4 regions of the Paenibacillus sp. FSL H8-0282 genome follow, and region 2 is predicted to be linked to each of the others. Evidence: riboswitches for the same ligand, from Rfam matches in the RefSeq annotation. Region 2 holds a riboswitch; each other region holds the start of a gene.
What was found. Region 2 has a riboswitch for cobalamin ahead of NST94_RS04580 (DUF4430 domain-containing protein). Riboswitches for the same ligand answer to the same signal wherever they lie in the genome.
Positions count from the first base shown of each region.

Region 1: another riboswitch for cobalamin. It lies ahead of NST94_RS03900 (S-layer homology domain-containing protein); the one in region 2 lies ahead of NST94_RS04580 (DUF4430 domain-containing protein).
Region 3: another riboswitch for cobalamin. It lies ahead of NST94_RS02370 (anaerobic ribonucleoside triphosphate reductase); the one in region 2 lies ahead of NST94_RS04580 (DUF4430 domain-containing protein).
Region 4: another riboswitch for cobalamin. It lies ahead of metE (5-methyltetrahydropteroyltriglutamate--homocysteine S-methyltransferase); the one in region 2 lies ahead of NST94_RS04580 (DUF4430 domain-containing protein).

Region 1 is NZ_CP150146.1:898,895-902,073, reverse strand. It holds gene NST94_RS03900 (S-layer homology domain-containing protein) at 1-1,527, opposite strand, end outside; cobalamin riboswitch at 1,690-1,891, opposite strand; gene NST94_RS03895 (cellulase family glycosylhydrolase) at 2,233-3,179, shown strand, end outside.
Region 2 is NZ_CP150146.1:1,069,658-1,072,836, forward strand. It holds gene NST94_RS04575 (glycosyltransferase) at 1-645, shown strand, start outside; cobalamin riboswitch at 769-972, shown strand; gene NST94_RS04580 (DUF4430 domain-containing protein) at 1,142-3,179, shown strand, end outside.
Region 3 is NZ_CP150146.1:544,941-548,119, reverse strand. It holds gene NST94_RS02385 (hypothetical protein) at 171-338, opposite strand; tRNA gene NST94_RS02380 (tRNA-Thr) at 573-644, opposite strand; gene NST94_RS02375 (MTH1187 family thiamine-binding protein) at 738-1,046, opposite strand; cobalamin riboswitch at 1,424-1,659, shown strand; gene NST94_RS02370 (anaerobic ribonucleoside triphosphate reductase) at 1,901-3,179, shown strand, end outside.
Region 4 is NZ_CP150146.1:4,926,919-4,930,097, reverse strand. It holds gene NST94_RS21400 (DedA family protein) at 1-243, shown strand, start outside; gene NST94_RS21395 (undecaprenyl-diphosphate phosphatase) at 294-1,154, shown strand; cobalamin riboswitch at 1,254-1,460, shown strand; gene metE (5-methyltetrahydropteroyltriglutamate--homocysteine S-methyltransferase) at 1,615-3,179, shown strand, end outside.

The sequences.
Region 1 (3,179 bases), 170 kb from region 2:
TTTGGTTACGCCTAATGCCCAGCCACCAGCTTCTGCTGTACCTTTTTTAACCTCTTTATCTAAAATATACTGAACTAGTTTTTCTCTTGTGGTCTGTTCTGTAACTCCATCAACTACAGGGATCTCATAGTTATGGCTATCTAACGCGATCAGAGCAAAAATCGGACCATTATTGCCTTGCTTTTGGATATATTGATAATCAGCGAGTGCTTTTCTCAGATCATATCCCGCAACATTTGTGATATCTTTTCCGATAGAGGTAAGTCCTAATATTGCTCTGGAATTCTCTGTGCTTTTATTGGCGTCGAGTTTTCCATCCTCTTTAATGGTTGATGCTATTTTCGTAGCTACATTGTTGTAATAAAGATCGTAATAACCGTTAGGTACTGTATAGTTCGCCCGTGCCAGAGAAAGGATCGACCATTCTCCGCTGCCTGTTCCAAACGTTGGATTCTTTACAGTATTTAAAATATAAGCAAGGTTTTTATCTAACTGTTGTTTGACGGCAACTGTAGTTTCCAGTTTGTAAGTAACCTGATAAGTTACATTTGTTTTGTTTCCAGCTCCGTCAAGAGCCGTTACAGTAATTGCATTACTGCCTGAATTCAGAGTAGCTTTGTACTCCCCATTTGCAGGTGATAAAGTAACTCCATTCAGCTTCACTTCTGGAGTAATGTCACTATATACATTGTCTGTGACAGCTACTTTGAAGCTTATTTCTTTATTGGATACTTCCTGTTTATCTTGTATGCCACTTACTGTAATAACAGGGGGTTCTATGTCTAATGCATTATTAAGACCGACAAGCGCATGATCTACACTTATTTGAGAGCTTGCCATGTTTTCGAGCACGGAATAGGCTTCATAAACTGCCGATTGCACTACTGGTCTGTCCAAAATAGTTTCTTTATTAGGGGCACTGTTAATCTCGGCGATTTCCGCAGTTAAAGCATCCTTATTGGCAAGTTGAACTGGGATTTCCCCCCAGCCGCCAAGATCAGAACCATAGCCATAAGTGGTGAACTGAGTTCGAATGATGTCACCGTCTTGAGGCTTATAATCGGTCATCCCAAACGGAGGAAACACATTATTTACTGCATACATCCAACCCGACATGGAGGTGTAGTCAAACTGACTTAACCAATCTGGGTCTGCTTTAGTGCCGACTGTATTCCCATCGGCTGAAATCATATCTAAAATATATTGTGGAATATTGACTTCACTTCTGCCACTATCTTTAACTTCTGATAAATAAAAACCACTATCTATATTTCCTAAATATCTATAATTGCCATCACCTAGCGCACGTGTTATTAAAGATGCGCCATTATCGCCTTCATAAATCGGAACTTTAATAGGTTCCTTAATATACCCTTGGCCTAAGGTGAATTTCTCTACGGATACAGATACATACCCTTTAAGGGTAGAGCTTGCTCCATCTGCTTGAGCCGGGATTACACTTGTAGAGAATGTCGTAATAAATACAGCTACAATAAGTAACCACGCTAAAAACTTATTTTTCTTCATTTTTCCATAACCCTTCCCTTCATACCTATGATAAAAAACAGAATAAACTTTCTCATAACCACAAAAAAACCACTCAACATAAACGTCAAGAGGTTAAGATAGTGAACCACGATAATAGCTGGCAAACACTATTCAAGCACCTCTCTATCGATCGTAGAGTTTGATGGTGTAACAGAAAAAGGCAGATATTCTGGCTCAAGTATCATCACCCTTGCTGCCTTCCCAGTTTCCCAGTGGCATTTTGCAAGGACTCCTCTTTCACAGCGGCGGGACCGCGCGGGATTCACACCCGCTTTCCATTTAACCAATCTATGATTGTACTTCCGCAACATTCATAGTTGGCACCTATTTCTAATTTTAAATTTTCATGCTTCATCATAACTAATATATATGCTTTTGTCATGTTATATTTCTTTTTTGTATAACGGGCAGCTAGAGATAATCCTATTGAATAACCAATTTCTACGAGTAGGGTTATTCAAATAATTTCTTTATCCAACTGTGGGGCAAATTAATTTAAATCACTAATTCTTATATGAATTTACCACAAATTAGTAAGGTACTCGCTAAGTGTATTCTATGTTAGGGTATATTCAGAAAGCGTTTACAAAATAAAACTGGAGGTGTTTGCGTTCATTTAACCACCAAGTACAGCGTCAAAGCCAGGTCCAAGCATCCTAAATTTATCTCACAAAGGAGAATTCAATGACTACGCGAATCCAGAAATCCTTCTTATCATTGACACTTGTCACCGCTCTTCTGCTCTCTCTGTTCTCATCCATGGCCGCAGCTGCAACTAAGGACGAGCAACAAGCTAAGGCAGCGCCAAAGAGTAAGATCCAATCCTATGTAGACGAAATGCAGCCCGGATGGAACCTTGGCAATACTTTAGATGCTACAGGTGAGGATGAAACCTCCTGGGGCAATCCACGTGTGACCCAAGATCTTATTAAAAAGATCGCCGCTCAAGGCTATAAAAGCATTCGGATTCCTGTGACCTGGGATACTCACATGGGTGCGGCACCAGACTATACCCTAGAAAAGGCCTACCTCGACCGTGTGGAAGAAGTTGTCGGCTGGGCACTGGACGCCAAGCTTTATGTCATGATTAATGTCCACCATGATTCCTGGCTATGGGTAAGCCATATGGAAGAAAAACACGATGAAACGCTGGCACGTTATAATGCAGCTTGGACTCAAATTGCCGATCGCTTCAAGGACAAATCCGATAAGCTGATGTTCGAGAGCATAAATGAACCTCGGTTCACCGATGGTGGAAGCACAGACGAAGCAAAAATGGAGCAAATGCTTACTGAACTTAATAACTCTTTCTATCAAATCGTGCGGAAATCCGGTGGGAAAAACGACCTCCGCCCACTTGTATTACCTTCATTAGAGTCTTCACCTACGCAAACAAGAATGGATCATCTCTATAAGACGATTACGGCTCTGAACGATCCAAATATTATTGCGACCGTTCACTTCTATGGCTTCTGGCCGTTTAGTGTGAACATTGCCGGCTACACCACATTTGAAAAAGATACAAAAAATGATATCACTCAAACTTTTGATAACGTTTACAATACATTTGTACCTAAAGGCATCCCTGTCATCGTCGGCGAATTTGGTTTATTAGGTTTCGATAAAGACAC
Region 2 (3,179 bases):
TTCAGTATGCTGCGTCCGGATGATACGAAGACGGCTGTGCCGGGGACAAGCCCTGAGCCGACCCCTGTTCAGAGTGCAGGCAATATGCTGCCTCCAGCTTCAGTATACTTGAAGGATCAGAGCGTCGAAGGAGATAAGGGGAGCAGCATATTGGTGTTCACCTTCGCAAGTGCAGATGACTGTGTGCAGTTTCAACCGACTGAGATTAGTTTAATGTCTTCGTCTACAGAGATAGATAAAAGCTTTAAGGTCGCTGCCACGAATGGCACTTGTCCAGTGCCGTTAACGGATGGGACGGATGAGGGAAACACCGCTGACGAGTCAGATACCGCTAGCACTACTGGAGGAACAGCAGAAGGTGCAGATGCTACTAATGCTGTAGCTGATGCATCTCCGTCTCCTACGCCTTCCTCTGATACTGAGGACAGCACTGGGTTGCCTTCCGCAACAGCTGTGACTGAAGGTGAACAACCTTCCTATCAGGTTGAGGTTACATTGGAGCCTGGAGTGACAATTCTAGAGAAAAGTATGATCAAAGCCGGAAGATTTACACTGATCGTAGATCCCGACCCTAATATTCCACCAGCTTCTGATTCAAGTGCTGAACCCTCCCCGACTGCAAGTCCGGAAGGAACAGCAGAATAACAAGCTTTCTGAACAGCAATACCTACCGGGAGGTATTGCTGTTCATTTTTTTTGCTGCCCATACTTAGCTTTTCTATAGACATGCTATGTATTAATAGATATGATTATGGATGTCAAAATAAGATACTACATACTGGAAAAGGTGCAGACTCTATCAATCTAGTCGTCTGCTTAAAAGGGAAGTCCGGTGCAAGAGTCCGGCGCGGTCCCGCCACTGTATGTGCGGAGCGTTTCTTCTATAAACCACTGCCCCGAAGGTAGGGTGGGAAGGTGAAGAACAGCGATGAAGCATTAGCCAGGAGACCTGCCTTTTTCGTGAGCGTTTCTATTCTTCGTGGGGTAAGAATGTGGAACATATACAGATGGACTGTTGGCAGGAAGCAAGCGCCGCAGCCTCGATTTGTAATCTTCCCTGACCGCCCTCCAAAGGGGCGGTCTTTATGTTATGCGTCTTATTCCCGGCAGTACCCATTCTTATACAGAAAGAGGTTAAACAATGAAGAAAATCATGTCTTCCAAGTTTGTAGCACTTGGGCTGGCCTTATTCATGGTCATTTCAATTCTAGGAACATCTCTTGCTCCAGCAGGACAAATATTTGCAGAAGCGAGCGCTGGCGCCGGTCTGGAGGCAACTGCTGCGGAGCGGATTAATGTTGCGGATGCGACTTATGCGGCTGCAGAATATCTCTTGAAAGGTGGCGTGCAATCGGATTGGCAAGCCATTGGATTAGCGCAAGCAGGGTACAAGCTGCCGGCTAGTTACCTTTCAGAGCTTGAGAAAAAAGTAAAGGATGCAGCTGGCGATTTCACCAATGTAACCGATTATGCTCGAATCGTGCTCGCAGTGAGAGCGATTGGTGCAGATCCTACTAGCTTTGCTGGTAACGGAACGACTCCTGGCTATAATCTGATTGAGAAAATTTATAATAATAGCAAGCTCAGTGAACAGACGCTTAATAATCCGGTATATGCTTTACTTGCGCTGGATTCTGGTAAATATAATATCCCAAGTGACGCGAAATGGACGGCGGATAAACTCCTTACGGAGATTCTCTCCAAACAGAATCCGGATGGGGGCTTTGCACTAACCTCAGGCGCAAGTGAGCCTGATATGACAGCGATAACCTTGACGGCTCTGGCGGCACATAAAAATAATCCCGAAGCCTACTTAGCAGGGCTACAAGCCGTAGCCTGGTTATCCGCAGCTCAAGATAGCCATGGGGGTTACGGTGACAGTGCTGAAAGTAGCGCACAAGCAATCCTTGGACTCACATCCTTCGGAGTTGATCCTAGTGGATTAGAATACACCAAAAACAAAGTGGATCTAATGGAGAACCTGCTTAGCTATCGTCTAGCTGATGGTAGCTTCACCCATAGCCGTGGTGGAAGCAGTAATATTCTGGCGACAGAGCAAGGGCTTCAGGCGCTGGTTGCCTATAATTTGCTGTATAAAGGAAGCAACAGTAAGCTATACGATTTTTCCAAATCCTCCATTCAGAGCTCACTCATCTACGCTCCAGTAACGATTGAGGGACCACAGGCCACGTTGGCACAAGGGTACGCCTATGCTGGCAACGCACTTGGAGCGTTAGAGAAGCTGGCGCTTCAAACGAACTTGCCGATCACGAATCCTTCGGGCAGTTATGTGACTGGCATCGGAAATATTGTTGCTGGAAGCTTTGGTGGTTATGACGGATGGATGTATGTTGTATCGCGTGACGGAAAATGGATTAATCCCGATGTAGGCATGAGTGATTTTGTACTTAAAGATTCAGATCAGGTACTGGTTTATTATGCCGGAGACGACACTAAGCTTGTGGATTCCGTTACGCTTTCCAAAGCAAATCTTAAAGAGGGCGATTCTTTTACCGTCACTGTAACTAGTAAGACGTGGAAATGGGACGCTGCTACGAATACTTCCTCTCCTGTAACTGCAAAAGCTGCGGGTGTTCAGGTCCAAATTGGAGCTCACAAGGTAACGACGAATGCTAAAGGTGAGGCCGTATTCTCAGGAAATATGCCCGCAGGTGACTATACACTGACTGTAACTGGCTACCGTGAAGGTAAAGCCCCAACGATTGCTAAATATACAAAAGCTCTAAAGGTGATTTCTAAGAATGTAACAGCTTCGCTTACCGTTGAAGGCCCGGAAGGGTTGATTAGTGAGGGGACTTTAAAAGCCTCCAATGCCCTTGAAGCGTTGCAACAACTAGGGTCTACCGATGATTTTAAAGTAGATATCACCAAATCGTCTTATGGCAACTTTGTATCAGGTATCCATGGAGTTTCGCAAGGTACTTACGACGGATGGTGGAGCTTCGTGGTATCACGCGGCGGGGAGTGGATATATCCAAGTGTGGGTATGGATGCGTTCGAACTACAGGAATCCGATCGTGTGCTTGTCTATTATGCAGGAGAAAATACACAGGTTGTAGATTCTGTGGTGCTTTCCCCATCACAGCCAAAAGCTAATGAAGCTTTTACTGTAAAGGTTTCACAGAAAAAGTGGGTGTGGAATCAGGAAAGCTTCACTT
Region 3 (3,179 bases), 520 kb from region 2:
AACTCAGTTCACTGACGAGCTCGTGAAATTCGAGCGAAAAGTATCTGTACTAAGACACCTTGTGGTGTCTTTTTTTATTTTTATAGTAATTACCATCTAACCGATCTGCCCCCGCAAGAGAAAAGCAGCTTATGATGCTCCTCCTCCACCATTCTTCATTCTGATTGCTGTCAGCTTGCGCCACACCTTCCGTCTGCTCGACAGTGACCACTAGTCATACCGTTTTCATTAGCGATTTCGCGCCATGTCTTATCTTCCTTGATACGTTTCTCCAGAAGAACAGGGAACGGCATTGGCTGTCCATCATATTCGACTTCAGGAAAGATTAGGCCATTCATCAATAAATATCACCCTGGGTACTTATTCACATGTTCTCCCCAACTTGCAGGAAGCAGTGCCCCGATGTATCTGAGATTCTATTCTAGGAACCCGAAAAGAAGTGGAGAAAATTGACGAGACACCCACTTTACTCGGATAAAGGGTAGAAGAATGGAAGAAGTCAGGGGGATTTAACGAAAAATGGCACGGTCCCGGAATCCCGGAAAACCGCGCCATTGCGCCATTCTTAGATATGCTGGTGAAGGGAATTGAACCCCCGGCCTACGCATTACGAGTGCGTTGCTCTACCCCTGAGCTACACCAGCTTAACGCTGTTTTTCTGTCAAACAAAAAATATTATACAACTTCCAGCCAGAAACGCAAGCCTATCTCTCCCTGTTTTCCGCCCTTCTAAACTGCTAATCCACCTGTAGCTTACGCTCCACAGACTCTAACTTTCCACGGCTAGTAGAGGGTTTATCGCGGCGGTCGTCTATTTTAAGTGAGGTAGAGACACGTTCTGCACCTGCGTCAAAAGGAGACTCATGCAAAGCTTCTACCGCGGCAAAAATGCGTTGCAGAGGCCCTTCGATGATCGTCCCCATGGACGTAAGTTCATAAGTAATCCCTTCTACTGTCTTCAGCACCCGCTGCATATCCGCAACATAGCTGCTAAGACTGGTGCTGCCTGTTCCAATTGGAATAACTGTAACTTCAGCAATAGGCATGAGAATACCTCCTCGAAATTTTATAGTAGCTGTCTCCTTCCATTGTAACAATTCCACCGCTCTGTCACAAACTAAGCAAGATTATCCTCCCTTATCTCTTCTATTTCTTCTGATTACTCCAAAATATGACTTGGGCTAAGAGTATTTTCTCATGAGCAAATTCTAGGGTCATCTGCACTATATTTATGGACTCTTTGTGGCATCTTTTCGGACAATTTATGAATCATTTCGCATCTCCCTGTGGATCAATTGTGGATTACTTATGGACAGCCTGTGGATCATTTGTGGAGTACTTTTAAAGAACCCGCTCCCCGCGCGGGTTTTCTAAAAAACTGTTTACAAACACAACATCTTGGGTTATTTTTATCTAACGACAACAAAATATAGTGGAGACAGGCGCTTTGATCCTTAACCGGATTTAGAGCTTAATAGGGAAGCGCGGTGAGAATCCGCTGCGGTCCCGCCACTGTAACCGGATGGCCTTCTTAAGCTTCTGGGAAGCTTGAGAATCCACATCTCCCGGCAAATGCCACTGAGGGTTAGGAACACCCTTGGGAAGGCGCCGAGAGATCCCACGGAAGCCAGGAGACCTACCTGTTTCGACGACACCAACTATTGATGCCTGCGAGGAACAGGGATGGTGTCCGCATGCGGTCATCTACGTAGAGACCTCTGCAAATATCCGTGTGGATATTTACATAACGCATCGGGCATTTTCTGCCATCCTCGGGTAGGGGATGCTTTTTTTATGTAATCTGAACAAATATACGACTGCTTATAGCAGTCCAACTTCTTATGGATATATGGATTTGATGATAGATGTTTTTCTTTTATACTGAGAGGAGAGCTGTACAATGACGTTGTTGGAGAGACAATTTAATGGAGTAGAAAATGCACGGGAAGTTCTTTTAGAAGAGCTCATTGATTTAGGCCGGGATATTATCGACAGTCGGGATATGGACCTATTGCGCGAGAATGCCAATTTGAATGGAGAGAGTTTCTCCGGTAAAATGAGCAAGTTCGGCAGTGAATATTCAAAATGGTACGCCCGCAATTTTACGATGCCGCCACAGCTAGTGCAGGCTATTGATGACAATGTCGTCTATGTGCATGATCTGGATCAATATGCGATTGGAACGACGAACTGTATTTTTATCCCGTTTGATAAACTTCTCCGTGAAGGTTTCAATACCGGCAACGGCAGCGTTCGTCCTCCGAACTCAATAATGACAGCTATGTCTTTGGTAGCGATTATTTTCCAATCCCAGCAAAATGCTCAATATGGTGGTGTATCCGCCAATAAACTCGACTATGATCTGGCACCTTATGTAACCAAATCCTTCGCCAAGCTGTTCCGCAAGGGTCTGAATTATTTTGAAGAAGGACAAGCTGATGAATCTTTGGGCGAGATTACGATGAGCCGGACCGATCTGGCGGAGTTATATCCAAGAGCGTTCCGTTTTGCACTAAAGGAAACCGAAATCGAAACTCTGCAAGCGGCTGAAAGTATGGTACATAATCTGAATACCATGTCCAGCCGATCCGGTGGACAAATACCGTTTACCAGCATCAACTACGGTACTTGTACTTCACCAGAAGGTCAGCTTGTGATCAGTTCTCTGCTAACCGCAACTATGAACGGACTTGGCAGCGGAGAAACACCAGTGTTCCCGATTCAAATCTTCAAATGCAAGCAAGGAATCAATCAACAGCAAGGCGATCCTAACTATGAACTGTTCCTAAAAGCGGCTGAATGTTCTGCGCGCAGACTATATCCAAACTTCGCTAATCTGGACGCTCCGCTCAACTTGCAGTATTATGATCCAAGTGATCCTGATACGGAGTTCGCTACAATGGGCTGCCGAACCCGAGTGCTCGGTGACCGTTTTGGGCGTAATCATTGCTCTGGGAAGGGCAACCTTTCCTTTAATACACTGAATCTGGTTCGGCTAGGTCTGGCACACGGCACAGTAACAGGCAGACGTACCGTCGCAGACGAAGCTGGCTTCTATGAAGATCTAAATCATTACATGGATATTGCGCTGGAAGGACTTCTTCATCGCTTCCACATCCAAACCGCACAAAAAGCTAAAGCTTCCGATTTCATGATGCGAGAAGGCGTCTGGGAAGGCG
Region 4 (3,179 bases), 2.9 Mb from region 2:
ATTCCGGCGGGAATGTCGGGCATGAAATTTGGAGTATTTATGATCTTCACAACGATTGGCACATTGGGATGGAATTTGCTGCTTGTGCTTATTGGCGCGGCATTGGGCGAATCCTGGGAAGACATTGCCATGTACATGGATGTGTACTCCAATGTAGTCTATGTACTAATTGCTGGCGGATTAGTTATCCTTGGGTTTCTGTACTTCCGCAAACGCAGCCGGAGAATGAACACTGAGGGCTAAGCGGGTAGAGGACTGATAATAGAAATGACTATTAAAAAGGAGGGAAACACATGGAGCTATTAACGATTATTAAAGCCATTATTTTGGGGCTTGTTGAAGGTTTAACCGAATTTGCTCCAGTATCCTCCACGGGTCATATGATTATTGTTGATGATATGTGGCTGAAATCACAGGAGTTATTTGGACAATATACGGCAAATACCTTCAAAGTAGTTATTCAACTGGGTTCAATATTAGCGGTTGTTGTGATTTTTAGAAATCGGTTCATTGATTTGTTAGGCTTAAAGCGTTTCAGCCGTAAGCAGTTGGATCCTGTAACAGAGGAGCTACCGCAGTTGGAGCAGAGCGGGCACCTCAAGCTGACTCAGGTTCTGGTAGGGTTAGTGCCTGCAGGTGTGTTAGGTGTTCTGTTTAATGATTATATTGATGAGCATTTATTCTCTACCTCAACGGTGTTAATTGGTCTAGTGATAGGGGCTGTATTAATGATTATTGCCGATCTGTTTGGGCCGAAGAAGGTCAGAACTGAGAGTGTAGATCAGATTACATACAAACAGGCACTTGGTGTAGGTCTTGTACAGTGTTTTTCGTTATGGCCTGGATTTTCACGCTCGGGCTCGACGATTTCTGGTGGCGTACTCCTCGGGATGAGCCATCGTGCCGCTGCTGATTTTACGTTTATTATGGCAGTACCCATCATGGCAGGTGCCAGTCTGTTGTCACTGATGAAAAACTGGCAATATTTCACCATGGATGCATTGCCGTTTTTTATCGCAGGCTTTATTAGTGCCTTCCTATTTGCGCTGTTATCGATGCGATTCTTCTTAAAACTGATCAATCGTATCAAGCTCTTACCGTTTGCTATATACCGTATAATTCTTGCTGCTGTAGTATATTTCGTATTTTTCTAAGTCCGTTATAAGGAATCGATATAACAGAAGCCCCAGTAATCTATTGCAGATTGCTGGGGCTTTCACGTATGATGACATCAGATTAAGACACTCAAATGATGAATGATATCGGAGACAGGTGCTGACCGGAAAATAGTAATTCGGTAGGCTTAATAGGGAAATTCGGTTCGAAGCCGATGCGGTCCCGCCACTGTAACGGAAGAATCTCGAGCAACAGAGGTCACTGGCAATTTACTTCTGCTGGGAAGACTGCTCAAGATGTTGACGCCGCTAGCCAGGAGACCTGCCTGTTTCAACAGCACTGCTTCACCTACGGAAGATAGGGAGGTGTTAGACGTTAACCATGGGTATATCATGGGCGTCTTTCCCTTTGACTTTTTTAGGGAAGGGCGCTCTTTTTTATAGGAAAGCAAGTAGCTTTGGAGTTTGAAATAAGAGATGGAAGAGGGAGTGTATCGAGATGACGAATAAAGTAAAAGTAAGTAATCTTGGATATCCGAGAATCGGAAAGAACCGCGAGTGGAAAAAGACACTGGAAGCCTACTGGCAGGGGAAAATAAATGAAGAGCAATTCCGCTCCGAAATGGCAGCAATTCAGCTGCAGCATTTGAAGACCCAGCAAGAGGCAGGAATTGAGCTTATTCCGGTGAATGATTTTACTTTTTATGACCATGTGTTGGATACGGCTGTTATGTTTGGAATTGTACCTCCACGGTACACGTATGATGGCGGCGACATCGGGCTTGATCTTTATTTTGCAATGGCCCGTGGTAATACTGAGGCTACTGCCTGTGAGATGACCAAATGGTTCAATACGAACTATCACTATATCGTTCCAGAGATCGGCACACAAACACCACGCCTGACTGAAAATAAACCTCTAGCGGCTTATCGTTTTGCTAAATTGCAGGCAGGGATTGAAGGTAAACCGGTACTTTTAGGTCTGTATACCTTCCTTAAGCTGTCCAAAGGTTACGCAGCGGCAGATATCGCCAAGATTGCTGCACGTTTTGTTCCAGTCTATGTTCAACTGCTACAGGAACTGAAGCAAGAAGGGGTAAGCTGGGTACAAATCGATGAGCCAGCGATTGTTACAGGCATAAGTAAAGAAGAATTAACACTGCTTAACTCGATATACACAGAAATTGCCGGCTCCGTGCCGGGCTTGAATATTATTTTACAGACGTATTTTGAAGCTGCTGAACCGTTGGAGGCACTGCTAGAGTTGCCTGTTCAAGGCTTGGGTCTTGACTTTGTGCACGATGGTGGAGCGAATCTGGCTTCTATCGAACGTCTTGGTTGGCCGAAGGACAAATGGCTGGGTGCCGGAATTATTGATGGACGGAACATCTGGCGTTCCGATTTAGACGCTAAGCTGCAACTGGTAGAAAAGCTCAGTGTTCATGTGCCGCTTGATCGTCTTATTCTTCAGCCTTCTTGCAGTCTGCTGCATGTCCCAGTCACCGTTCAAGGTGAGGTGAAGCTGAAGGCGACAGTTAAGAATGCGTTAGCTTTTGCCGATGAGAAGCTTGCAGAGCTTAGTCTGCTCGGAGCAGCCCTCGCAGATAAAGGAGAAGCTTCTAAAGCAGCGCTGGCCGCTAGTCGTGAAGCTATTGCAGCATTCCGCGCACTACCTGAGCGTGGCCGTAAGGATGTGGCGGAGCAAGTGCTTGCACTTGCAGCTTTGCCGGACCAACGCAGTTTGCCTTTTGCTGAACGCTTAAAGGTGCAGCAAGAGAAATGGCAGCTTCCACTTCTGCCAACCACTACAATTGGTAGCTTCCCGCAGACAGTAGAAGTGCGTCAGGCGAGATTGAAATGGCGTAAAGGGGTCTGGAATCAGGAGCGTTATGATGGATTTGTTCGTGAGCAGATCGCGGATGCAATTACCTTCCAAGAAAAGCTAGGTCTGGATGTTCTGGTCCACGGTGAGTTCGAGCGTACAGATATGGTGGAGTTTTTCGGAGAAAAGCTGGACGGATACTTGTTTACTAGTAATGGCTGGGTTCAATCCTACGGCTCCCG